Regions from separate parts of the Methylophilus sp. Leaf408 genome, predicted to be linked through region 4. Evidence: predicted binding sites of a transcription regulator. Region 4 holds the regulator's gene; each other region holds the start of a gene.

What was found. Region 4 encodes sigma-54, which starts transcription at its own class of promoters, with help from an activator protein. Its sites were predicted from a motif close to TGGCACNNTTCCTGCT; they were not measured.
Positions count from the first base shown of each region.
Region 1: ppc (phosphoenolpyruvate carboxylase) is a predicted target of sigma-54. The motif match lies at 5,019-5,034, and genes of this name have one in related genera.
Region 2: glnL (nitrogen regulation protein NR(II)) is a predicted target of sigma-54. The motif match lies at 3,913-3,928, and genes of this name have one in related genera.
Region 3: LPA26_RS10090 (circularly permuted type 2 ATP-grasp protein) is a predicted target of sigma-54. The motif match lies at 4,251-4,266, and genes of this name have one in related genera.

Region 1 is NZ_CAKASK010000001.1:1,394,142-1,400,176, forward strand. It holds gene LPA26_RS06420 (ABC transporter ATP-binding protein) at 1-367, opposite strand, end outside; gene LPA26_RS06425 (lipoprotein-releasing ABC transporter permease subunit) at 360-1,667, opposite strand; gene LPA26_RS06430 (CsbD family protein) at 1,920-2,123, shown strand; gene ppc (phosphoenolpyruvate carboxylase) at 2,198-4,987, opposite strand; gene LPA26_RS06440 (hypothetical protein) at 5,230-5,454, shown strand; gene LPA26_RS06445 (hypothetical protein) at 5,470-5,730, opposite strand; gene gloA (lactoylglutathione lyase) at 5,723-6,035, opposite strand, start outside.
Region 2 is NZ_CAKASK010000001.1:2,309,234-2,315,268, reverse strand. It holds gene mtgA (monofunctional biosynthetic peptidoglycan transglycosylase) at 1-134, opposite strand, end outside; gene aroE (shikimate dehydrogenase) at 166-984, opposite strand; gene LPA26_RS10805 (rhodanese-like domain-containing protein) at 1,034-1,483, opposite strand; gene glnA (type I glutamate--ammonia ligase) at 1,837-3,246, shown strand; gene LPA26_RS10795 (DUF4124 domain-containing protein) at 3,370-3,861, shown strand; gene glnL (nitrogen regulation protein NR(II)) at 3,984-5,078, shown strand; gene ntrC (nitrogen regulation protein NR(I)) at 5,161-6,035, shown strand, end outside.
Region 3 is NZ_CAKASK010000001.1:2,155,495-2,161,529, reverse strand. It holds gene LPA26_RS10105 (proteasome-type protease) at 1-737, opposite strand, end outside; gene LPA26_RS10100 (transglutaminase family protein) at 843-1,679, opposite strand; gene LPA26_RS10095 (alpha-E domain-containing protein) at 1,784-2,728, opposite strand; gene LPA26_RS10090 (circularly permuted type 2 ATP-grasp protein) at 2,722-4,215, opposite strand; gene LPA26_RS10085 (hypothetical protein) at 4,409-4,930, opposite strand; gene LPA26_RS10080 (YicC/YloC family endoribonuclease) at 5,040-5,933, opposite strand.
Region 4 is NZ_CAKASK010000002.1:479,195-485,229, forward strand. It holds gene LPA26_RS13210 (SIS domain-containing protein) at 1-211, shown strand, start outside; gene lptC (LPS export ABC transporter periplasmic protein LptC) at 235-882, shown strand; gene lptA (lipopolysaccharide transport periplasmic protein LptA) at 937-1,557, shown strand; gene lptB (LPS export ABC transporter ATP-binding protein) at 1,569-2,315, shown strand; gene LPA26_RS13230 (RNA polymerase factor sigma-54) at 2,322-3,869, shown strand; gene tyrS (tyrosine--tRNA ligase) at 3,933-5,171, opposite strand; gene LPA26_RS13240 (anhydro-N-acetylmuramic acid kinase) at 5,301-6,035, shown strand, end outside.

The DNA of each region.
Region 1 (6,035 bases), on a different contig from region 4:
GTGCCAATGCTTGCGCACGTGGAATGCGGCGGATAAACAAAGGCATGGCTACATTTTCCAGCGCACTGAATTCTGGCAACAAATGATGAAACTGGTACACAAAACCCAAGTACTGGTTACGCATGGCGCTTTTTTCCACTTCGGATAGCGTGGTCAACGGTTTACCCAGCCATTGCACTTCGCCGTGCGTAGGCGCATCCAGCCCGCCTAACAAATGCAACAGCGTACTTTTGCCGCTGCCAGAAGCACCGACAATCGCGATATGTTCACCTGCAGCCAGACTTAGATCCACTCCGGTTAACACCGAGGTATCCAGGCCCTGATAGGTTTTCGCCAGGCCCTGGCACTGCAAAATCAGATTACTCATAGCGCAAAGCCTCCGCCGGATTCATTTTGGAAGCGCGGCCACTTGGATACAGCGTCGCTACCAGGCTCAGGAAAATGGACAAGCCGATAATCGTTGTGACATCCGACCACATCAGTTTGGAAGGCAGATCACTGATGTAATACACGTCTTTGGATAAAAACTGCACATTAAAAGTACGCTCTATCCACGGCACCACCGTTTCAATATTCAGCGCCAGGATCACACCAAGCAATGCACCAGAGACAGTACCAATCACACCTATCATGGCACCTTGCACGACAAACATACGCCGTATCGCCTGCGGCGTGGCGCCCATGGTCCGCAAAATCGCGATATCGGCACGCTTGTCGGTCACAGCCATGACTAGCGTCGACACGATATTAAACGCAGCCACGGCCACAATCAGCGCCAGGATAATAAACATCACACGTTTTTCCAGCTGAATCGCCTTAAAGAAATTGGCATGCTGCTGGGTCCAGTCAGTAATGTAATAGTTCGGCCCCAGCGCTTGCATCAACTCACGGCTAACGCGGTCCGCAGCAAACAGGTCAGCCAGCTTCAAACGCAAGCCCGACACCTGGTCGCCCAAGCGATATAGTTTGGCAGCGTCATCCAGGTGTATCAATGCCAACCCGGCATCATATTCATACATACCCACCTGAAAAATACCGGTCACGGTAAATTGTTTGATACGTGGCACCAGCCCCGCTGGCGTTACCTGGCCTTGCGGTGCCATCAGCACCACCTTTTCGCCTATGCGCACGCCCAGTGCCTGCGCCAGGTCACCGCCGAGAACGATATTGAATTTCCCCGCCTGCAAATCCTCTAATTTACCGATTTTCATTTGCGTCGATAAATCCGACACTGCGCCTTCGGCCGAAGGCAGCACCCCACGAATTAACACGCCTTGCACTGCCTGGTCACGCGTCAGCATGCCTTGCGCCATCACATAGGGCGCCATGCCTTGTACCTGGCTGGAGAATGTTTTTGGTGGCAGGGATTGAATCTGGCTTTGCACATGCTGCCAGTCAGACAGGCCTGCATCAAAACTGCGTACTTCTATGTGTGAAGCCACACCCAGAATGCGTTTACGCAATTCGTCCTGGAAACCATTCATCACGGACAATACGACAATCAAAGCCATCACACCCAAAGCGATGCCTATCATGCTGGTCAGTGAAATAAATGAAATGAAATGATTGTTACGTTTGGCACGTGTGTAGCGCCAGCCTATCCACAATTCATAAGGTAGCCGTTGGGCCAACGCGTGTTTAAACGCGGCAAAAGAAGCTTTATTCATGCTCGCATGTTAACAGGTTTAAAGCCTAATTTGATCGCAAAAGCGCAAGGTTTAAACGAGTTGTGATACATCCATACCGGCTTCAAACTCATAAAACGGGTGATGTCCTAAATAGAGAGTGTGCGATTAATTGTCAGTCAAGTCTTACGCACAAATACTCGATTCACCGACTTATCTCCAAACTAATTCTGGATACTATGATTCCCAGGTCGTTGACCGATACTAATCCAAAAAACTAAGGAGACTTACATCATGAATAAAGACATTTTTGAGGGTAACTGGAAACAACTTAAAGGTAAGGTACAAGAGCAATGGGGCAAGTTGACCAATGACGACCTTGACGTGATTGAAGGTAAACGCGAACAAGTGGTTGGTAAAATCCAGGAGCGTTACGGCATCACTAAAGATGAAGCTGAAAAGCAAATAAACACATGGGAAAACGATCACCGCGGATAATCCGTGATTCATTCTCAAAAAAGGACAAGCTCAGCTTGTCCTTTTTTACTATCTAAAACAATAAAACTTCAACACTAACCGGTATTCCTCAATCCAGCCGCAATCCCGTTAATCGTTAGCGGGATTGCCAATTTGAGTTTTTCATCAGTCTCGCCGTTGCGGTAACGTTGAATCATTTCCACCTGCAAGTGATTGAGTGGATCCAGATAAGGCAAACGCTCACGTATCGATTTTGCCAATACCGGCTGGCTGGCAAGCCTTTGCGTGCTTCCAAGTAACAAATTCACTACCTCTATGGTCAATTTGTGTTCCTGCTCTATACGGCTAAAAATTTCTTCACGCAAAGTGCGGTCAGGCAGCAGATGTGCGTAATGCCTGGCGACGATGAGGTCGGTTTTGGCTAGCACCATATCCACGTTATTGATCAACGTTTTGAATATAGGCCAGCCAAGCAGCATCTCTCGTAGCAATGCCAAACGGGATTCTTTATCACTGCCTGGTTGGTGTAGGTATTGATGAATTGCACTACCCAATCCAAACCAGCCTGGCAACAATAAACGGCACTGCCCCCATGAAAAGCCCCAGGGGATGGCGCGCAAGTCTTCAATGCGCCGCGTAGATTTGCGTGAGGCCGGGCGGCTGCCTAGATTCAATCCGGCAATCTCCTCAATGGGCGTGGTGCTGAAAAAGTATTCGGCAAAGCCTGGTGTTTCATAAACCAGGCTCCGATAAGTGGTCATGGCAGTGGCGGAAAGGGTTTCCATCACACTCTCGAATGCACGCCGTTTAGCCGGCTCCAGCTGATCAGAGGGAAATAAGCTGGCATCCAGCGTCGCGGCAATAAGCGTTTCAAGATGCTGGCGCCCGACCACCGGGTCTGCATATTTATTGGCAATGATTTCGCCTTGCTCGGTTAACCTGATCTGGCCATCGACCGTGCCTTGCGGCTGCGCCATGATTGCCTGGTAAGTCGGCCCACCGCCACGCCCCACCGTACCGCCGCGCCCATGAAACAAGCGCAGCTTCACTTTAGCCTGCTGGAACAACTCCACGAGTGAAATTTCGGCTTTGTATAACTCCCAGTTAGAAGTCAGGAAACCACCATCTTTATTACTGTCCGAATAACCAAGCATGACTTCCTGCTCACTGCCCTGATTGCGGATCACGTGCCGAATGCCCAGCAAGCTCAACCATTTGCCCATAATCATAGGGGCATCGCGCAGGTCGGCAATGGTTTCAAACAGGGGAACGATATTTAAATCTACCTGGATATTCGCCGAACCCCATACGCCACGCAGCAAGCCCGCTTCGCGTTGCAGCAGGGCGACTTCCAGCAGGTCAGACAGTGTTTCAGTATGCGAAATAATATACTGGCGCACGGCGTGGCTGCCAAAGCGTTCCCGCATTTCCCGCACCGCTTCCAGCACGCCGATTTCTTTGTGCACCAGCTCGGAATATTGCTGGAAAGGCGAGAACAGCAGCCGTGGCTGTTTCAACTCTTCCAGTAAAATACCTATTTTTTCATCTTCATTGAATCCGGCATAATCAAATTCATAGCCCGCTTTTTGCAATAGCTCGGTTATTACGGCTTCATGTACATCTGAAGACTGGCGTACATCCACGGTCGCCAGATGAAAGCCAAAAGACTCAATCGCTTTCATCAACTTGCCCAGACGCGGATAGATCAGCGCCTCACCGTGATGTTTGCGTAAAGACTCCGCAATGGTCTGCAAAGGTCGCAGCAAGGCTTCGTAACCTTCATATGGTAAAAGATCGCTATCGCTGTCATCTGCCCAATTGCAAGCCGGCAACAAATTTTTTGCAGTCGCCAATAAACGGTCATGAATGCCATTCAGTGCCAAGCGATAAGGCTCATCCATGCGATGTGCAGACTGGTCACGCGACGCTTTGGCCAGCGCCAGCACGCCCTCTTCCACCGCGATCAGTCGGGTGGAGACACCTAGCTCACGCTTAAGTTGGGCTAGTTCCTGCAGATAAAAACGCAACACGGTCGCCGCCTGCAAACGCAACGCTTCACGTAAGGTAGTACCATCGACAAACGGATTACCATCCCGGTCGCCCCCGATCCAGCTACCCATGCGTAAAAAAGCTGGCAAGTGATAGTGGTTGCCTGCTGGCAGCAGTGCCTCCAGATCACGTTCCAGATCCTGCAACAGTTCAGGAATGGCATGCAAAAACGTGCTCTCGTAATAGGTCAGTGCGTTTTCTATCTCATTCACTACGGTCAATTTTGAAAAACGCAGCATACGGGTTTGCCACAAGGCAGCAACCGCGCCTTGCAGCAGCAAGGTATTACGTGTCAGCTGGCGTTCTGCCATTAAGTGGGCACGCTCTGCCAGCAACTCTACAATGCGGCGCTCAATATCAAGCACGCTTTTACGTTGTACTTCAGTAGGATGCGCTGTCAATACCGGCGACACCAATGCATCATCAAAAAACTGGTGCACAGTATCAAAAGGGACTGCCTGGTCGCGCAACAGTGCCAATGAATGTGCCAGCATTCCTGCCACTGCGATACCCTGGTTAGAATTGGCGATTTGCTGGCCATACAAATCTTCAGCCAGGTTTACCAGATGCTTGTAATAACTCAGCGCGCGGACGACACACACAGTTTGTGCTGGTGTCAGCGCTGCCAGCAATTGCTCCAGCTGTAATGAGGCATTCTGATCGTGCGTGAGGTGGAATTTGGTCGCCGCCTGGCGGATAGAGTCGATCTGTGCAAAAACGGCTGGCCCGTCTACCTCCTGAATGGCCTGGTCAAGCAAATGCCCCAATAGATGGATATTATCTGCCAGTCGCGCTTCTGCCGAAACCGTGCTGCTGGCCTCTGGTTTTTTTATCATGGTGTCTTCTCCCCTAGCTCAGTGATACACTAGCAACAAGCAGGCCACCTCTATATTGGGATTTTCCACTTAAAAATCATAAGCTTAAAAAAATCATGCTACGGATTTTTTTAACTGAATTTAAAAAGTGCACCGATTTGGCCCACATTAAATAGGCTCAGGGTTACAAGCAGGGATTGAGCACCTTTATTGCAATGAATGTGCAATACAATGAACTATATAACGCATCATGGTCATATTTGATGGATATAAAACAGATGGATGAAAATCGATTGATACAACAATTGCTGAGTATCTGGCAATCCATGGCCCCGCAAGGCGCGTGGGTTCAGGATGGTTTTTTGTTGTTCATGAGTGTGATTGCAGTTGTGATGCTGTTTTTTTCAGGCACAGTGATAGGTCTTTTTGTGCAATCGCTATGGGGAATTTTTGTGACCCATCGTCACGCTGTAGAATCTGAAACTTAGTTAACAATCCTGGTATTACTTCAGGTTAGAAGCCAATAACTGCCTGATGGCCTCCAGTTCACTTTGTACATCATCTGCATAATCCTCATACTTGCGGCCATCGGTTTTCGCATACCAGTATTTACTATTCCAGGTATCCCCTTCGACTTTATGCAACACCGCATGTATCCAGTTTGCCGTGGAGTCACTGTAATCCTGCGCAATCTTGTGCGCAGCATCCCAGTCACTGACCTGCGCCAGTTCCACGGCCTCAAGCAAATGCGCTTGGTTAGACATGCTGCGGATACTCGATAGTCCCCTTCTGGATAAATTCGATCTTATAGCCGTCCGGGTCTTCAATAAACGCAATTATAATCGTGCCGTGTTTCATCGGCCCGGCTTCACGTATCACCTTGCCACCCTGGGCTTTCACCTGTTCACAGGCCTGGTAGGCATCATCCACTTCAATCGCCATATGGCCATAGGCTGCACCCATATCGTAACTAGATTTGCCATAGTTGTAGGTCAATTCCAGCACCGTATTGTTGTATTCGTTGCCATAACCGACAAATGCCAGCGTGAATTCGCCATCCGGGTAATCC
Region 2 (6,035 bases), on a different contig from region 4:
AACCTCGCTTCCATAAAGGCCGTTGATTCAGGATTATGATCAACCCACCACAATATATGTGCGAGTACCCATATTTGATAAAGCAGTACCCATAACAACAGAATGCCGAAAAACAGTTTGAGGGTTTGCTTCATGGCGTTAACGTTTATTTTTAACTAGTCAGGATTATCTGAATGATTGAATCACGGGTGCAGTATCCGGACGTAAGCCATGCCAGATATAAAAGGCTTCGGCGGCTTGCTCTACCAGCATACCCAGGCCATCAGAGACTTGTGCTTTAGCTGCGCGGGCTTGCTGCATAAAAGGTGTTTCCCGGCCATACATCATGTCATAAGCCAAGGTGTGATGCGCGAAAATCGTATCCTTTAGTGGCAATGCCTCTGCCTGCAAACCGGCCGAAGTCGCGTTGATCACAATGTCATAATTTTCAGCTAAATCATTAAATGTTTGCACTGCCAACTTTACCTGATTCGATTGCGCAACAGCTTCAAATCGCTGCACCATCATGTGTGCTTTATCCAGGCTGCGATTAGCCACAGTCAATAGCGCCGGCTTCTGCACCAATAACGGCAATATCACCCCTTGAGCCGCGCCGCCAGCGCCTAGCAGCAAAATCTTTTGCCCCTCAATATTGCGGCGCCAGTGCCTGAGAATATCGTTTACTAAACCACAGCCATCGGTATTATCGCCTATGATTTGCTCGTGTTTAAAACTTAAAGTATTCACTGCGCCGGCAGAGGTTGCCCGGTCTGAAAGTACATGACTGGCTTCAAATGCCTCAAACTTGAACGGCACAGTGATATTGGCACCGCGGTAACCTTCTGAAAGTAGGCGGCTCACTGTTTCGGAAAATCCATCCAGCGGTGACAGCAGCTTTTCGTAACTAATGGATTTACCGAATTGGCTGGCAAAAGCCTGATGTATTAAAGGCGATTTGCTATGCTCGATTGGATGCCCAATCACTGCGAATTTTTCGGTGGACATACGTTAAAGATTTGATGAGGTCGATTGATTTGGCTTATACGCTATTTAATTAGTTATTCCACGGTAAACCTGCGTGTTTCCAGCCGTTTATCAGTGTGCGCTGCTTGAATTCGTTAGCTTCGCCTTCAAACCCTTCCAGCATATTGTATGCATTGCCATATCCCAACTGCTGTGCCAATAGCGCAGCGTTATGGCTACGTCCACCAGTACGACACATAAAAATAACGGTACTATTTTTGTCTACTTGTGTTTGCAACTGAGCTGCAAAATCAGGGTTTGGCACCATCCCCGGGTAAGAAGCCCACTCAATATGTTTAGCTAGCGGCACACGGCCAACCAATTCGAGTTCTGCACGCGATCTTACATCCACCAGCACGACGCCATTGCCTTGATCAATCAATGTATATGTTTCTTGTGGGGTTAACGCACCTGCGTAAGACAGGCTACTTTGCTTTCCTCGCGTATTGCCGTTACTTAAAATATCATCCAAATTACTCACGGTACCACCTTTAGTTTTGATCATATTTACTAAAGTGAAGAGTATACCTTTAAAGCCAGAGCTTTCTCTAATGCACCACTTTTGTGCTCAATTTGTTGCAATGCACACAAATGGTGCTAACGGTTTTTACTATTTTATGCAGGTTACCTGTAAACCACGTAAAATGCATATTTTTGGGTGGCATGCTTCCTGCTAATATTACACTCTAAAGATTTAGCGGGATTCAGTGTTAAGCAGAATTCCAAATCCATTATGAGTATTTGCCCACGTTTCGGGACATCCGCAACATGTCCCGTTTTTTGCGTGTACAACTTAAAAACCGGTTTTAGACCTTGATCATTGAGGAGAATGTAATGTCCGTTGCAAACGTAATGAAATTGGTTGCAGAAAACGACATCAAATTTGTCGATTTCCGTTTTACCGACACCAGAGGTAAAGAGCAGCACGTAACCGTGCCGGTTTCTCACTTCGACGAAGATAAATTTACAGAAGGCCATGCATTTGACGGTTCCTCCATCGCCGGATGGAAAGGCATTCAAGCTTCTGATATGCAACTGATGCCTGATGCAAGCACAGCATTCGTTGACCCGTTTTTTGACGAGCCAACATTAGTGCTGACCTGTGATGTTGTAGACCCTACCGATGGTAAAGGTTATGACCGTGACCCACGTAGCCTGGCCAAACGCGCTGAAGCTTACTTGAAATCAAGCGGCCTGGGCGACACAGCCTATTTTGGTCCTGAGCCAGAATTCTTTATCTTTGACAGCGTACAATGGGACGCCACCATGGGTGGTAGCTTCGTTAAAATCAATTCTGAAGAAGCAGCCTGGTCATCAGGTGAAAAATTCGAAGGCGGCAACACAGGCCACCGCCCGGGCGTTAAGGGCGGTTACTTCCCAGTACCACCAGTCGACTCATTGCATGACATCCGCTCTGCCATGGTATTGACCCTGGAAGAGCTGGGCGTGCCAGTTGAAGTGCACCATCATGAAGTAGCAACTGCCGGCCAATGTGAAATTGGTACCAAGTTTGCAACATTGACACAACGTGCTGACTGGACGCAAATCCTGAAATACGTGGTTACCAACACAGCGCATGCTTACGGTAAAACAGCAACCTTTATGCCTAAACCAATGTTTGGCGATAACGGCTCTGGTATGCACGTGCACCAATCCGTATGGAAAGATGGCAAAAACCTGTTTGCAGGCAATGGCTATGCCGGTTTGAGCGATTTCGCCCTGTACTACATCGGCGGCATTATCAAACATGCTCGCGCATTGAATGCGATCACTAACCCAGGTACTAACTCATATAAACGCCTGGTGCCGCATTACGAAGCCCCGGTAAAACTGGCTTACTCAGCTAAAAACCGTTCTGCAGCGATCCGTATTCCATTCGTACATTCTGATAAAGCTCGCCGTGTTGAAGCGCGTTTCCCAGACCCGATTGCCAACCCATACCTGGCTTTTTCAGCCTTGTTAATGGCGGGCCTTGATGGCGTTCAGAACAAGATTCACCCAGGTGAACCAGCGACTAAAGACTTGTACCATCTGCCACCAGAAGAAGATGCATTGATACCAACCGTATGTTCATCACTTGAACAAGCGCTTGAGTATCTGGATAAAGACCGCGAGTTCTTGACCCGTGGTGGCGTTTTCTCTGATGACTGGATTGATTCTTACATTGCATTGAAAATGGAAGAAGTGACCAAGTTACGTCAAACACCACATCCTGTTGAGTTTGGTCTGTACTACTCCTGCTAATCGCAAGATGCGCACCAAAACAGGGCAGCTTCGGCTGCCCTGTTTTTTATGGTTCTCTCTAGCGTCAACCATTCGAATTTCAGCTACGTTGATAAGCTATACAATCTACTCTAAACTATTGCCATGAAAAGACTTTTTTACTTTATCACCACCTTGTTGGCAGCTCACGCCAGTTTCGCTGATATTTACAAATTTACTGACAGCAATGGCGTAACCACCTATACCAATATCAAGCCTGAAGGAAAACAGAAGCCTGAGTTAGTGATTAGCGGACCAAAAGAGACTGCACCTCCTGAGGTTACACCCCAAAAGAAGTCTACTGCCAAAACACCTACCCCTAGCAACTTTCCTAAAGTGGATAATCAGGTGCAGGCTCAACGCGATGCTAAACGTCGTGAAATTTTAATGACGGAATTAGATCAAGAAAAACAAGCACTTGAGAACGCAATGCAGCTTTATGAAGAGCAAAAAAACATCCCGGAAGTGTACAGAGCCGCGAACGGAAAAACCTTTAGGAATGTGGCTAAGTACGAAGAAAAATTACGCATTATTGAGGCTGAAATCCAGGCTCATCAACGCAATGTTGACTTGCTGAATAAAGAGCTTACGCACTAAATGCACCATTTTGGGAGTTTTTAATTTGGAATGAAATAAATCATATAGAATTGGCTTAGCTTTTGCTTTAAAACAGGGCGTCATCACTTACTTTAACAAGCTGATCATTAAAAGCTGAGGATATGGTTCAAATTTCTCCGAATGGGTTTAACGGGCTAGAGCATATTGCCACTGCGGTGATACTGCTGAATAACCAGCTCGAAGTAACCTATGCCAATTCAAGCGCAGAGATTTTATTCGCCTTCAGTGCCAACCAAATTCAAGGCCTGCATATCCACGATGTATTTGTGAATTGCGAAATCCTGCAAATGGCAGTTACCAATGCCATTCAAACGCAAGGACCTTTCCGCGAACACGAGTTCACTTTAACTACACAGCGTGGACATACCACTGCAGTCACTTGCACCGTAACGCCGATTTCAACCAGTATTAACCAGACGTCTGAAGACATGCTGATTCTGGAATTTGTACAAATGGATCAGCAGTTACGCATCGCAAGGGAAGAACGCATGTTGATTCAGCAACAGGCCAATTCCGAACTGCTACGCAACCTGGCACATGAAATCCGTAACCCTTTAGGCGGCCTGCGTGGCGCAGCGCAATTACTTGAATTTGAATTGCCGCAACCCAGCCTGAAAGAATATACCCAGGTCATCATTAAAGAAGCTGACCGTCTGCATAGCCTGATGGATCGCTTATTGGTGCCGCATCGTGTGCCCAAATACGAGCCAACCAATATCCATGAAGTGCTTGAGCGCGTACGTAGCCTACTGCTGGCGGAATCTCCCAACAATATTAGAGTGATCCGCGACTACGACACCAGCTTGCCCGAACTGATTGGCGACCGCGAGAAGCTGATTCAGGCCGTACTAAACATTGCACGTAATGCGGCGCAAGCGATGCAGCAAAACCACACAAAAGATGCCAGCATTACGTTCCGCACGCGTGCAGAACGTCAAATTACTCTGGCGCGAAAGCGTTACCGGGTCGGTATTCATCTGGAAATTATTGATAATGGTCCCGGCATTCCCGCTGATATCAAAGAACGTATTTTTTACCCGCTGGTATCTGGCAGGGAAGGGGGAACCGGTTTGGGATTAGCCTTGGCACAAACCTTTATTACCCAACACCATGGCATGATCGATTGTGATTCACAGCCGGGAAAAACTATTTTCCATATTCTATTGCCTATTGAAAGCACGTTATTTAAATCATAACCATGAGGTCTTTGCGTGAAGTCTCTTTCGGCATTTAACTCGAACTAATATTAATCAAACAGCAATTCTAAAGAGAAATACCATGAAGCCAATCTGGATCTTAGATGACGACAAATCAATCCGCTGGGTATTTGAAAAAGCGTTAGCCCGCACCGATTTTGAATTTAAAACCTTTTCATCACCTGCTGAAGCACTCAACGCCCTTAACCGTGAACAGCCCCAGGTGATCGTCAGCGACATCCGTATGCCGAATGGTTCAGGGCTGGACTTTTTATCAGAGGTTAAACAACGCTACCCTGAAATACCGGTCATTATCATGACGGCGTATTCAGACCTGGAGAGCGCAGTTGCAGCTTTCCAGGGCGGTGCCTTTGAGTATCTGGCAAAGCCTTTCGACGTTGACCAGGCAATTGAAATTATCAAACGCGCGGTTGATGAAAGCATGCGCCAGGCCGTGGAAAAAGTTGAAGATGATGAGCCTACACCTGAGATTATCGGGCAGGCGCCTGCCATGCAGGAAGTCTTTCGTGCCATAGGCCGTTTGAGCCGCTCACATTCGACAGTACTGATTAATGGCGAATCCGGTAGCGGTAAAGAACTGGTCGCCAGCGCTTTGCACAGACATAGCCCACGCGCCGATAAGCCGTTTATTGCCATTAACACCGCAGCGATCCCAAAAGACTTATTGGAGTCAGAGCTGTTCGGTCATGAACGCGGCGCATTTACCGGGGCTGCAGCCGCCAGGAGAGGGCGCTTTGAACAGGCTGACACCGGCACCCTGTTTCTCGATGAAATCGGCGACATGCCTGCAGACTTGCAAACCAGGCTATTACGCGTGCTGTCAGATGGCCAATTCTATAGGGTAGGCGGCCATCAACCCATTAAGGTGAATGTACGCGTGATTGCCGCCACCCACCAGGATCTGGAAGAACGGGTAAAACAAGGCTTGTTCAGGGA
Region 3 (6,035 bases), on a different contig from region 4:
TGTGAGCCCCATTCCGGATTAGGCAGGGAAGAGAATACTGCTCTCAGGCCTTCGCCCCAGCCTTTGTGTACGCTGGCGTAATACGGGTCACGTTCGGTCAGGCGTTGACGGCAATCCGCAGTCAGCGTGTCAGTACGGTAAATCATCAAATCGATAGGCATGGCAACAGAGATATTGCTGCGGATAGTGGAATCAAATGAAATCAGCACACATTTCACCGCTTCCATCATATCGGTTTTGTGGTTGATGACGCGGTCAATAATCGGCTTGCCATATTTGGTTTCGCCAATCTGCAAATAAGGCGTATCCGAGGTGGCTTCGATAAAATTACCCGCCGCATAGACATTGAACAGGCGTGGTTTTTCACCTTTGATTTGCCCGGCCACCAGAATGCTGGCAGTGAAATCGATACCATGTTCCTTCAGCGTTTCGCCATCGCGATGATAAATGCTGCGCATGGCTGCGCCTACCACACTGGCGGCTTCAAACATGGAATGCACGCTGTATAAATTTGCGGTTTCCGGCTCGGGTTCCTTAAGCTGTTCACGCAATAAATTCACAACAGATTGGGTAATCGCCAGATTGCCCGCCGTGAGCAGCACAATCACACGCTCACCCGTTTGCTCAAAAACATGCGTTTTGGGTGCAATGGCTACCTGGTCAACACCCGCATTGGTGCGTGTGTCAGACGCGAGCACCAGCCCTTGTTCCAGCAGGATACCTACACAATATGTCATAACGGTATGGAAGAAAAAGCGGAGTCGCTAAAATGACATGATAGCACGGGCGGTCTGCACGACTCCACTGTTGCGAGTTGGCCATCACTATGGACGGGATAGTGTCTATTGTTGCGCGGAGAGGGCCTGTTGATACAGCTGATCGGTCTGGCGTTTACGCTGTTCATGCGTGACCGTTGCCAGCTGATTAACGCTGACCATGCTAGACATGCCTTCCTTGCCGCCGCCTATGCGGGTACCAGTCACCGGACTCGCACTACGGTAATCCAGGCCGACAGCCAGCCGTACGTGTGTTTCATTGGTTAATAAGCCATTTGAAACATCGAGCCCCAGCCATTGTTCATTCTGCCAGACCTCGACCCAGGCATGGGTTTGCATCAGGCTGCCATCTTCGGTAAACAGGTAGCCGCTGACATAGCGTGCCGGCAAGCCCAGGCTGCGGCAACAACCGAGAAAGGCATGTGCGTGGTCCTGGCAGACGCCTTTACCCAGCCGGAAAGCTTCGGCTGCTGGTGTATTTACCTGGGTGACCCCTTTTATGTAATGCATTTTGTCACGCAGTGCATACATCAACTCAGTCACAGGCGCTTGTGCATACTGTTTCGCAAAGTCCGTCATCGCAGCATCTGCCTGGGTCAGGGGTGACTCTCGCAGATACAGTTCCACCGGCAACGGCTGGTGGGTGGCCAAACCTAAAACGCCGGTTTCCACTTCGCCTGCCACCGAGATCATTAATTCTGTATGCGGCTGGTCGATCACCAGGGTATGCGTAAGATTGCCATAAGTGTCTTCAAACGCGTGGCACTGACCGTTGACTTTAATGTCCCAATGTTTGACGTGCTGACCCAGGCCATCGCGTGGCGTCAGGCGCAGTTGCTGAATGGTGTATTGCACCGCTTCGCTGTAGATATACTGGGTGTGATGCTCAATATTCAGCAGCATACTAGCCTTGGCTTAAAGAGCGCCGCAATCGTGTCTGCAAAATAACGGTAAACCTATTCCGCTATCAAGCTGAACAATCCGGCTTAAAGCCATCGTAGTGTTGATCATGCAGTTGCACTTAGGAAGTTGCGCTGAATCTCTTCACCCAGTTTGCGGTTAGCCAGGATAAATTCATCCAGAAAGTGATGTACACCATCTTTGACGATATCCAGCATACGACCGTAATGCAGTTTGGCATGCATTTGCCCAGCCAGGCGCTCAGCCTCGGTTTGCCGGCTGCCGGCAACCTGCCGCAAAATCGGCATAATCTCGGCGTAGCAGGCATGTAATGAGCGCGGCATATCTTCGCGCAGTATTAATAATTCAGAGACTTTGGTTGGCTCAATCGCATCGCGGTAAACCTTCTGGTAAGCCTGGAAAGCAGCGACTGAGCGCAACACAGCGCTCCATTCGTAATAATCCACCGCGCCCTCGTTGGCTTCCTGCATAGGGATTAAAAACTCGTATTTCACATCCAGCAGGCGGGCAGTGTTGTCGGCACGCTCCATAAAAGTGCCCAGCCGGACAAAGCTGAACGCCTCGTCGCGTAACATGGTGCCGAAACACACGCCGCGGAACAGGTGTGAACGGCTTTTTACCCATTCGCAAAATTCGCTCAGGCCAGACTGCGTCAGGTCCTGCTTGATGAACTGGTCAAACTCCAGCCACAGCGTGTTCATGTTTTCCCAGGTTTCTACTGTCATTGCTACCCGCACTGCGCGCGCATTTTCGCGGGCACTGCGCAACGAGCTGTAAATACTGGAAGGATTTTGGCTATCCATCACCAGGTGTTGAATCACTTGTGCAGCGCTGATATCTTTATAACTCGCCTCGTAAATATCCCTGACTCCGGCGATTTCCAGCACGCTGTCCCATAATTCTTCATCGTTGCTGGCATCGGAAGGTAACAGCGACATACCGTAAGTCACATCAAGTACGCGCGCCACGTTTTCGGCTCGCTCGATATAACGCGCCATCCAATATAAATGATCTGCGGTGCGGCTTAACATATCACGGCCTCTTGAGATAACTGTTGAGCAGCCATTTGCGACTGCATTTGGTCGGCATACACATCATCGCGCTCCAGCACCCAGGTATCCTTGGTGCCGCCACCTTGTGACGAATTGACCACTAACGAGCCTTGCTTGAGGGCCACGCGCGACAATCCGCCGGGCACCACGCTGACGGTTTTACCTGACAGCACAAATGGGCGCAGATCCACATGGCGTGGCGCAATTCCTTGGTCAACTAGTGTCGGGCAGGTTGATAAAGCTAATGTAGGTTGCGCAATGTAGTTTGATGGCTTGGAAACAATACGTAGCCTGAATTCTTCAATTTCGCTTTTGCTGGCAGTCGGGCCGACCAGCATGCCGTAGCCGCCTGAACCTTGCACTTCCTTGACGACCAGCTCGGGCAGATGATCCAGCACATAGGCCAGATCATCTTCCTTGCTGAGTTGATACGTAGGTACGTTCTGCAGGATGGGAGACTCACCCAGGTAAAATTTAATCATCTCCGGCACATAAATATATGTTGCCTTGTCATCGGCCACGCCGGTACCTACGGCGTTAGCCAATGTGACGCCACCATTGCGGTAGACGGAGAGCAGACCCGGCACGCCCAGCATGGAGTCGGGCTTGAATACCAGAGGGTCAAGGTAGTCGTCGTCGATGCGGCGGTAAATCACGTCCACCCGTTGCGGGCCTTGCGTGGTGCGCATATAGACGGCGTTATTGCGGACAAACAAATCCTGGCCTTCCACCAGTTCAATACCCATTTGCTGGGCGAGGAAGGCATGTTCAAAGTAGGCGCTGTTGTAGGCGCCAGGAGAAAGTAATACCACAGTCGGGTCAGTGACCCCGGTCTGCGCGACAGAGCGCAAATTGTTTAGCAGCACATGCGGGTAGTGTTCGACAGGGGCAATCGGGTATTTTTTGAATAAATCAGGGAACAACCGCATCATCATTTTGCGGTCTTCCAGCATGTACGATACGCCAGAAGGCGTCCGCAGGTTATCCTCCAGTACATAGAACTGCGATTCGCTGGTGCGTACCAGGTCAATCCCGGCTACATGTGCATAAATCTGGTTTGGCACATTCACACCGACCATTTCCGGGCGGTATTGCGAGTTGGTCAAAATGCTGTGCGGCACAATGCCGGCCTTGATAATTTCCTGGTCATGGTAAATATCATGCAGGAACATATTCAGGGCGCGCACACGTTGCACCGCACCTTTGGAGAGATGCGCCCATTCACTGGCTGAAATCATGCGCGGGATCACGTCAAACGGAATCAGGCGCTCGGCTCCGTCTTCTTCACCGTAAACATTAAAAGTAATGCCGACACGGCGGAACAATACTTCGGCTTCAGCCCGTTTGGCCGCTAATTGCTGTGTAGGTACAGCACTCAACCAGCGGTCGTAAGCCTGGTAGATGCCACGTACATTGCCACCATACCCCTGCATTTCATCAAAAAACTGTTTGGCCGTTTGCGTCATGGTCCATGACCTTTACATTATTTGTATCTGATATCAGCAAGGTGTGTGCCAGCCAGAAAAATAGTTTTAAATCATTGAGTTAAATAAAAACATGATTTCGAGAACATACTTAATGCACCATTAAGGTGCGTGTGAGGATGCGGTTATTGGTGCGATATTTTAGAAGTTGGATGCGTAAAGGTCTTGAAAGTGCTTATTTGTAGCTTAACGATTGCTCAAATTTTTCGAGTACCTTTAAATCCACTTCGGTGGGATTGACATAAGAAATATGCACATTGTTCCACTTGTTGCGATAGGCAAATAGAAAATAGACATGCCGTTGCTTGATACTTTTATCCTGAAAACTGTTTTCCAGCTCATAGCTGAGCTTGCAGTAATTGCTGTTGCAGCTTTTTTGCACGCTGGCCTGGTTGATCAAGGGTTCTTTACTGGCCTTTGGCCAAAAGCAGTTCAGTACATTTTCATGTGAGTCACCGCCATCGCACGCTGGCGTATCCACATTGATTACTACCGAGAAGAAATTGGCGTTGCCATAATACATATAGTGGTCATTCGAATCCGCTTCCCTGACCGGCCGGAGCGGAGGTGCGTCGAAGCTAATCGCCCAGCCCTGGTCCGGGATAGGCAGGGTGGTGATTTCAGCAACGGAAAGTTGGGGAAATACGCTGGTCAAGACATAGACGCAGAAAAGTAAAGCATAGCGGAGAAGAGGCATGGTTCTAGACCCTATGTTTTCTTGGAGTGATCTGACTATACCATCATGCCAATAGGGTTAAGCCACTTTGCAGGCGAAGTGGCTTAATTATTTATGCAAATTGTTGCATTTATTCAATATTCTGGATTTGTTCGCGCATTTGCTCGATCAGCACTTTTAACTGCATGGACACCTGGGTGGTTTCAATCGCAACTGATTTTGAGCCCAGTGTATTCGCTTCACGGTTCATTTCCTGCATCAGGAAATCCAGCTTTTTACCGACAGCGCCACCAACGCTAAGAATACGGTCCATCTCGGTAATGTGCGAATTCAGTCTCGCCAGCTCCTCATCCACATCGGTGCGTTGCACATACAACACGATTTCCTGGCGCACGCGGTCATCATCGGCTTGCATCGCTTCGCGCAATTTGGCGGTGAGTTTTTCCTGGTATTGCTGAATCGCTTGCGGTAATAACGGCTTCACAATACTGATTTGCTCGCGCACGCCTTGCAGCCTGTCCAGCAATACCTGTTTGAGTTTTTCGCCTTCACGCTGGCGCGCGGCAATTAGTTCGTCTATCGTCTGGCTCAATCCCTGTTGCAGACTTTCTGCCATGGCTTCAGTATCTACCGCCTCAGTTTGCAATACGCCCGGTAACTTGAAAATATCCACCAGATTTACCGGCTGTGCTTGAGGGAAATGCTGGTTCAGGTCTTTCAAAGTCTGTGCAATCTGCGCGACCATGGTTGGGTTGAGCGCCAGTTTACTGCTACTTGCGCTATCGCTTTTCAGGCTCAACCGGCATTCCACTTTGCCGCGACCAAGCCTGGTCTGCAGCTGTTCACGCACCAACGGTTCAAACTGGCGCAAGCTGTCTTCAATTTTGACATTCAACTCCAGGTAACGATGATTGACTGCGCGCAATTCGATCAGTAACAGACCTGCCGGAAAGCGGGTTTCGCTGTTGGCAAAGCCAGTCATACTTAAAATGGGTTGATGATTGGTATTATTTTTGGAAGTCATTTATTCGCTCCGAGCTAAGCGGGGGATTGTATCAAATGCAGTATCGATATGCGAAAATAGCGTTATAACAAGTTAACACAGTTTATTTCGTGTTTTCCTCAA
Region 4 (6,035 bases):
CCTGTTCGTACAGGGACTCACGGATCACCAGGCGCCTATTTTAAATGTGATGAGCAAGCAGCCCAGATTGCTGGGCGCTCGGCAAATGGCCGTTGAAGCCGTCAGTTTGATGGAGCAGTACAGAATCAATGGTTTCCTGGCTGTGAACGAACAACAGCAACTGGTAGGCGCATTTAATATGCATGACTTGCTCAAGGCGAAAGTCGTTTAGGCAGACAGGTAGAGATTTTACGCATGCTTAAATATCCGATTCTGCTGCCGATTGGTTTGATGCTGTTTTTGGCGCTGCTGACTTTTTGGATTAACCAAACAGTGCAAGAGCAAGCGGCGCGCGTGACTGGTCTGAGCCGTCATGCGCCCGATTACATGCTGTATAACTTTGTAAGCACGCGCACCGATGCGACTGGAAAAACAAAATATGTGCTGGCTGCTGCGCAGATGCGCCACTACCCGGATAGTGACCACACTGAACTGGACAGGCCGCGTTTTACCCAGTTTGGACAAGAGTCGCCATACACACAGATTCACGGTCAGCGCGGCAAAATATCCGGCAATGGTAAACTGGTGGAGTTTGACAAACAGGTCAAAGTGATTCGCCAGGCCACCGCTGAAAAAGGTGAAATGCAAATGCTTACCGAGAAGTTATTCGTAGAGCCGGATACGGATATTGCTTATACCGATTTGCCCGTTACCATCCATCAGAAACCGGCGACAGTGATTACCGGTACCGGTATGCGTTTTGATAAAAAATCGGAAACCATGCAATTATTTAACCGGGTGCATGTTCATTATGAGCGAGCGCCCGATGCAGCACCCACAAAGGCTGTGGTCAAGCCAGCTAAAAGCGGCACCAGCAAAAATACAAGTACTAAGAGTCGATGATTCTGGAGAGATGAGTTGAAAACGCGCACGCAATTATTTTATGTTACCTGCCTGATGCTGGGCACGCTATGCTCAGCTACCGGTTGGGCTGAGGAGTCAGATCGTGACCAGCCGATAGAACTGGAAGCCGATACCGTCAGCGTCAACGATGCGAAAAAAATCAGCGTCTATACCGGTAATGTGATCCTGAACCAAGGTACTTTGCAAATCAAGGCCGACAAGATGATAGTACGTGAAGACCAGGATGGCTTCCAGCATAGCACTTGTACCGGCACTCCTAGCACGCCAACCACGTTCAAACAGAAACGCACCGGCAAAAATGAGTGGATGCAAGGCAGTGGTCAGCGCATTGAATACAATGCCCGCATGGATAAAGTGCAACTGTATACCAATGCCTGGGTCAAACGTGGAGAAGACGTAGTGACGGGTGATTACATCAGTTATGACGCCAATGCCGAATATGCAGAAGTGATCGGTGGCACTAAAGCAAACCCGAATGGCACCGCCAACAGCCGCGTGAAAGCTACCATACAGCCAAAAAACAAAACAACCCCACCAGTGTTAGATAACAAATCTAATACCCAACAAGGGTTACGGATGAATCGCTCGTTGCAATTAAGGACTGAACCGGTACCCGATGCACCTGAAAACGGATCCAAGAAAGAATCACAGTAAAGACTGGCAATATGCAAACAACCGTTTCTCCAGACAACAGCCATTTGTGCGTCAGCCATTTAAAAAAAACCTATCAGGGCCGTACCGTCGTCAGAAACACCACGCTTGATTTGCATAGTGGTGAAGTGATCGGATTACTGGGTCCGAATGGTGCAGGCAAAACCACTAGCTTCTACATGATTGTTGGCCTGGTGGCATTGGATGACGGCCGTATCACCCTGGATGGCACCGATGTTAGCCACGCCCCCATGCATGAGCGTGCGCGTATGGGTCTGGCCTACCTGCCGCAGGAAGCCTCCATTTTTCGCAAGATGTCTGTGACCGATAATATTCTGTCGATACTGGAAACCCGTCCTTATACCTCTGAACAACGTGAAGCCAAACTGGAATCATTGCTGGATCAGCTACATATCCAACATATCCGCAATAGCCAGGCTGTCAGTTTGTCAGGGGGTGAGCGCCGCCGGGTTGAAATCGCGCGTTGCCTGGCAACTGACCCGAAATTTATTCTGCTGGATGAGCCATTTGCCGGGATTGACCCGATTGCGGTGATCGAGATCCAGAAAATTATCCGTTACCTCAGCAGCCAGAATATAGGCATTTTAATCACAGATCATAACGTGCGTGAAACGCTGGATATATGCGACCGCGCTTATATCGTGAATGAAGGCGCCATCTTTGCCGCGGGTACGCCGGATGAAATCATCCAGAACGAAGGTGTACGTGAAGTATATCTGGGCAAAAACTTTAGGCTGTAATTTGTTATGAAGCAAAACCTGCAATTACGCATGTCGCAAAACCTGGCTCTTACGCCACAGTTGCAGCAGTCTATCCGTCTGTTGCAATTGTCGACGCTGGAACTTAACCAGGAGCTGGAAGCCATCTTGCAGGAAAATCCTTTACTGGAAATGGCTGACAATGAAGAAGGCGAGTTTGAAGATAACACGCCCGATGCACCGTTGCAGGCTCAGGCTGAAGTGGAAGATGCCAGTTCATTTGACGTAGCCATTCAGCAGGATATCTCTTCGCCAGCCGATACTTTGCGTGAAGAATTACGGGATGACCTTAGCGGTAATGAAGGCGAATTACCCAACCTTAATGAAGAATTCACACCGCCGGAATTTGAAGATGATTATGGCGAATTTGGCAGTACCAGCAATTGGGACGAGGCAGGCCGCAACAATAATGACGATGAAGACGGCGATTTCTCCCGCCAGGATGCCAGCAGCATCAGCTTGCGTGAGCACCTCATAGACCAGATTCAGCTGGCGCATTTATCACACCGCGATATGAGCCTGGTTAAACTGCTGCTCGACAGCATTAATGATGACGGCTATCTCGAACAGGATCTGCAGGAGGTTGTTGAAAACCTGCCGCTGGAACTTGAGGTTGACTTGCTCGAACTGGAAACCGCACTCAAGCTGATCCAGAATCTCGACCCGATCGGCATAGGCGCACGCGATTTGCGTGAGTGCCTGTTATTGCAACTTAATGCCTTGCCTGCGGATACGCCCTACCTGAAAACCGCCATCGCGCTGGTCAAAGATCACCTGGCACTACTTGCCAATAAAGATTTTGTGAAGCTGCGCAAACAATTGAGTTGCGATGAAGCCTCACTCAAAGGCGCGCAACAACTAATCCGCCAGCAAAACCCGAGGCCGGGTAGCGAATTTTCCAATTTCAGCCACGATCATTTTATCCAGCATGATGTGGTGGTCAAAAAAATCAAAGGCATCTGGGTGGCAACCCTGAATGACGGCGTGATCCCTAAATTGCGCATCAACCAGATGTATGCCGACATCCTTAAACGTAATCGTGAGAGTTCCGGCCAGTATCTGCAAAGCCAGATGCAGGAAGCCAAATGGATGATCAAGAATATCCAGCAACGCTTCTCGACCATATTGCGCGTATCGCAAGCAATTGTGGATAGGCAGCGCAACTTTTTTGAGCACGGTGACATTGCCATGCGCCCGCTGGTATTACGTGAGATTGCTGAAGAACTCGAATTGCACGAAAGCACCATTTCCAGGGTGACTACGCATAAGTATATGCTCACACCACGTGGTGTTTATGAACTGAAATACTTCTTCGGCAGCTCGGTTGCCACAGATGCTGGCGGCTCCTGCTCGGCGACGGCGATCCGCGCACTGATCAAACAAATGGTTGCAGAAGAAAACGTCAAAAAACCATTATCAGATAATCAGATTACCGACACCCTGGCCCAACAGGGCATTGTGGTAGCGCGCCGGACCATTGCCAAATATCGTGAATCATTGAGCATTCCACCCGCCAATTTGCGTAAGTCACTTTAAAACGTAATCTCTATCTTCCAGAAAAAAGCCGCTAAAAAGCGGCCTTTTACTTTCAAGCAGTTATTACTTAATGGTTATTTTGGCGAACTTGCGTTTGCCAACTTGGGCCACCACCACGCCTTTTTCCAATTGCTGATTTTTGTCTTCCACTTTTACGCTATCCAGTTTCACGCCACCTTGTTGAATAGCACGCATCGCTTCACTGGTGCTTTCTACCAGGCCAGCCAGTTTCAGTAACTGGCTGATACCAATACTCTCGCCTTCAATGGCCACTTCCACTTCCGGCACATCATCAGGGATGCCACCTTTGGCGCGCGTCTGGAAATCTGCCAGTGCTTTTTCTGCTGCTGCCTGACCGTGGAATCGGGCTACGATTTCCTGCGCAAAACCTACCTTGATATTACGCGGGTTTTCGCCACCGGCAACTTGCGCCTTCCATTCGGCGATGGTTTCCAATGAGGCAAAAGACAGCAAATCAATATAGCGCCACATCAGCGTGTCGGAGACAGACATGATTTTGGCAAAAATTAATTCGGGTGCCTCGCTGATACCAATATAGTTGCCCAGCGATTTGGACATTTTATTAACGCCATCAAGACCTTCCAGCAATGGCATCATCAGCACACACTGCTGCGCCATTCCTGCCTGCTTCTGCAACTCGCGGCCCATCAGCAAATTAAATTTTTGATCGGTGCCGCCCAACTCCAGATCGGACTGCAAGGCGACAGAATCGTAGCCCTGTAACAACGGGTATAAAAACTCGTGAATCGCAATCGGCTGATTACCTTTGAAACGCTTGGAAAAATCATCACGCTCCAACATACGCGCCACAGTAAGGCTGGCAGCCAGTTTAATCATGCCAGCTGCACCAAGCTCGCTCAACCATTTGGAGTTGAACACAATTTCAGTCTTAGCCGGATCCAGGATTTTGAATACTTGCTCTGAGTAAGTGTCCGCATTGATTTTGACCTGCTCTACCGTAAGCGGCGGGCGGGTAGTGCTTTTACCAGTGGGATCACCTATCATGCCGGTGAAGTCACCGATCAGGAATAAGATCTGGTGACCAAGATCCTGCAACTGGCGCAATTTATTGATAAGTACCGTATGGCCTAAATGAAGATCAGGTGCGGTTGGGTCAAAACCTGCCTTGATGCGCAGTGGCTTACCGGTTTTGAGCTTTTCAACCAATTCTTGCTCGATCAGCAATTCATCCGCACCGCGTTTGATAATAGCCAGTGCTTTGGCAATCTCGGGGGAAATTTCCGTGCTGATCGCCTCGGCTGAAGGTTTTGAGTCTGTCATAAATACATTTCTGTCACGCTGTTAGCGAAGATACTTCTTAACAGCATGGTTTAAATTAAAGCGGCTATTTTAACGTAATCTGGTGCATTACTGTAGGCATATCCCGCGACGATGTTACTATGTGGGCCTATGATTTCACAGTCAGCAGTCCCCGATACGCGTTACTTTATTGGCATCATGTCAGGCACCAGCCTGGACGGTGTTGATGCGGCATTGGTCGCGCATACCGGTGATCGCTTTGAACAAGTTGACCAGGCATTTGTACCATACCCATCCGTCATCAAACGGGCATTGCTGGCGTTGCACCAACCTGCCATCAATGAACTGCATGATGCAGCACTGATGGCAAATAGTTTGGCCGAGCTCTACGCAGAGTCTGTATTAAAAATTTTGCAGCAAAGCCAATTGCCGGCATCAGCAATTACCGCGATTGGCTGCCACGGACAAACCATACGCCATTGTCCAGACCTGCCAGATGGCCAGGCTTATACCTTACAAATAGGTAACCATGCCCGGCTGGCAGAACTGACGAATATCACAGTAATAGGTGATTTCCGCAGCCGGGATATTGCAGCAGGCGGTCAGGGCGCACCTTTGGTACCGGCCTTTCACCAGGCGGTGTTTGCGAGCCTTACTAAAAACCGAGCTATTATCAACATCGGCGGCATTGCCAATATCTCGTGGTTACCGGTGGATGGACAAGTGACCGGATTCGATTCCGGCCCCGGCAATATGTTGCTCGATCAATGGACGCAACAACACACAGGTCAGTCCTTTGACGCCAATGGCGCCTGGTCTGCCAGCGGACAGGTAAATAGTGTTTTATTAGAAGCCATGCTGGCTGAACCCTATCTGGCGCAGGCT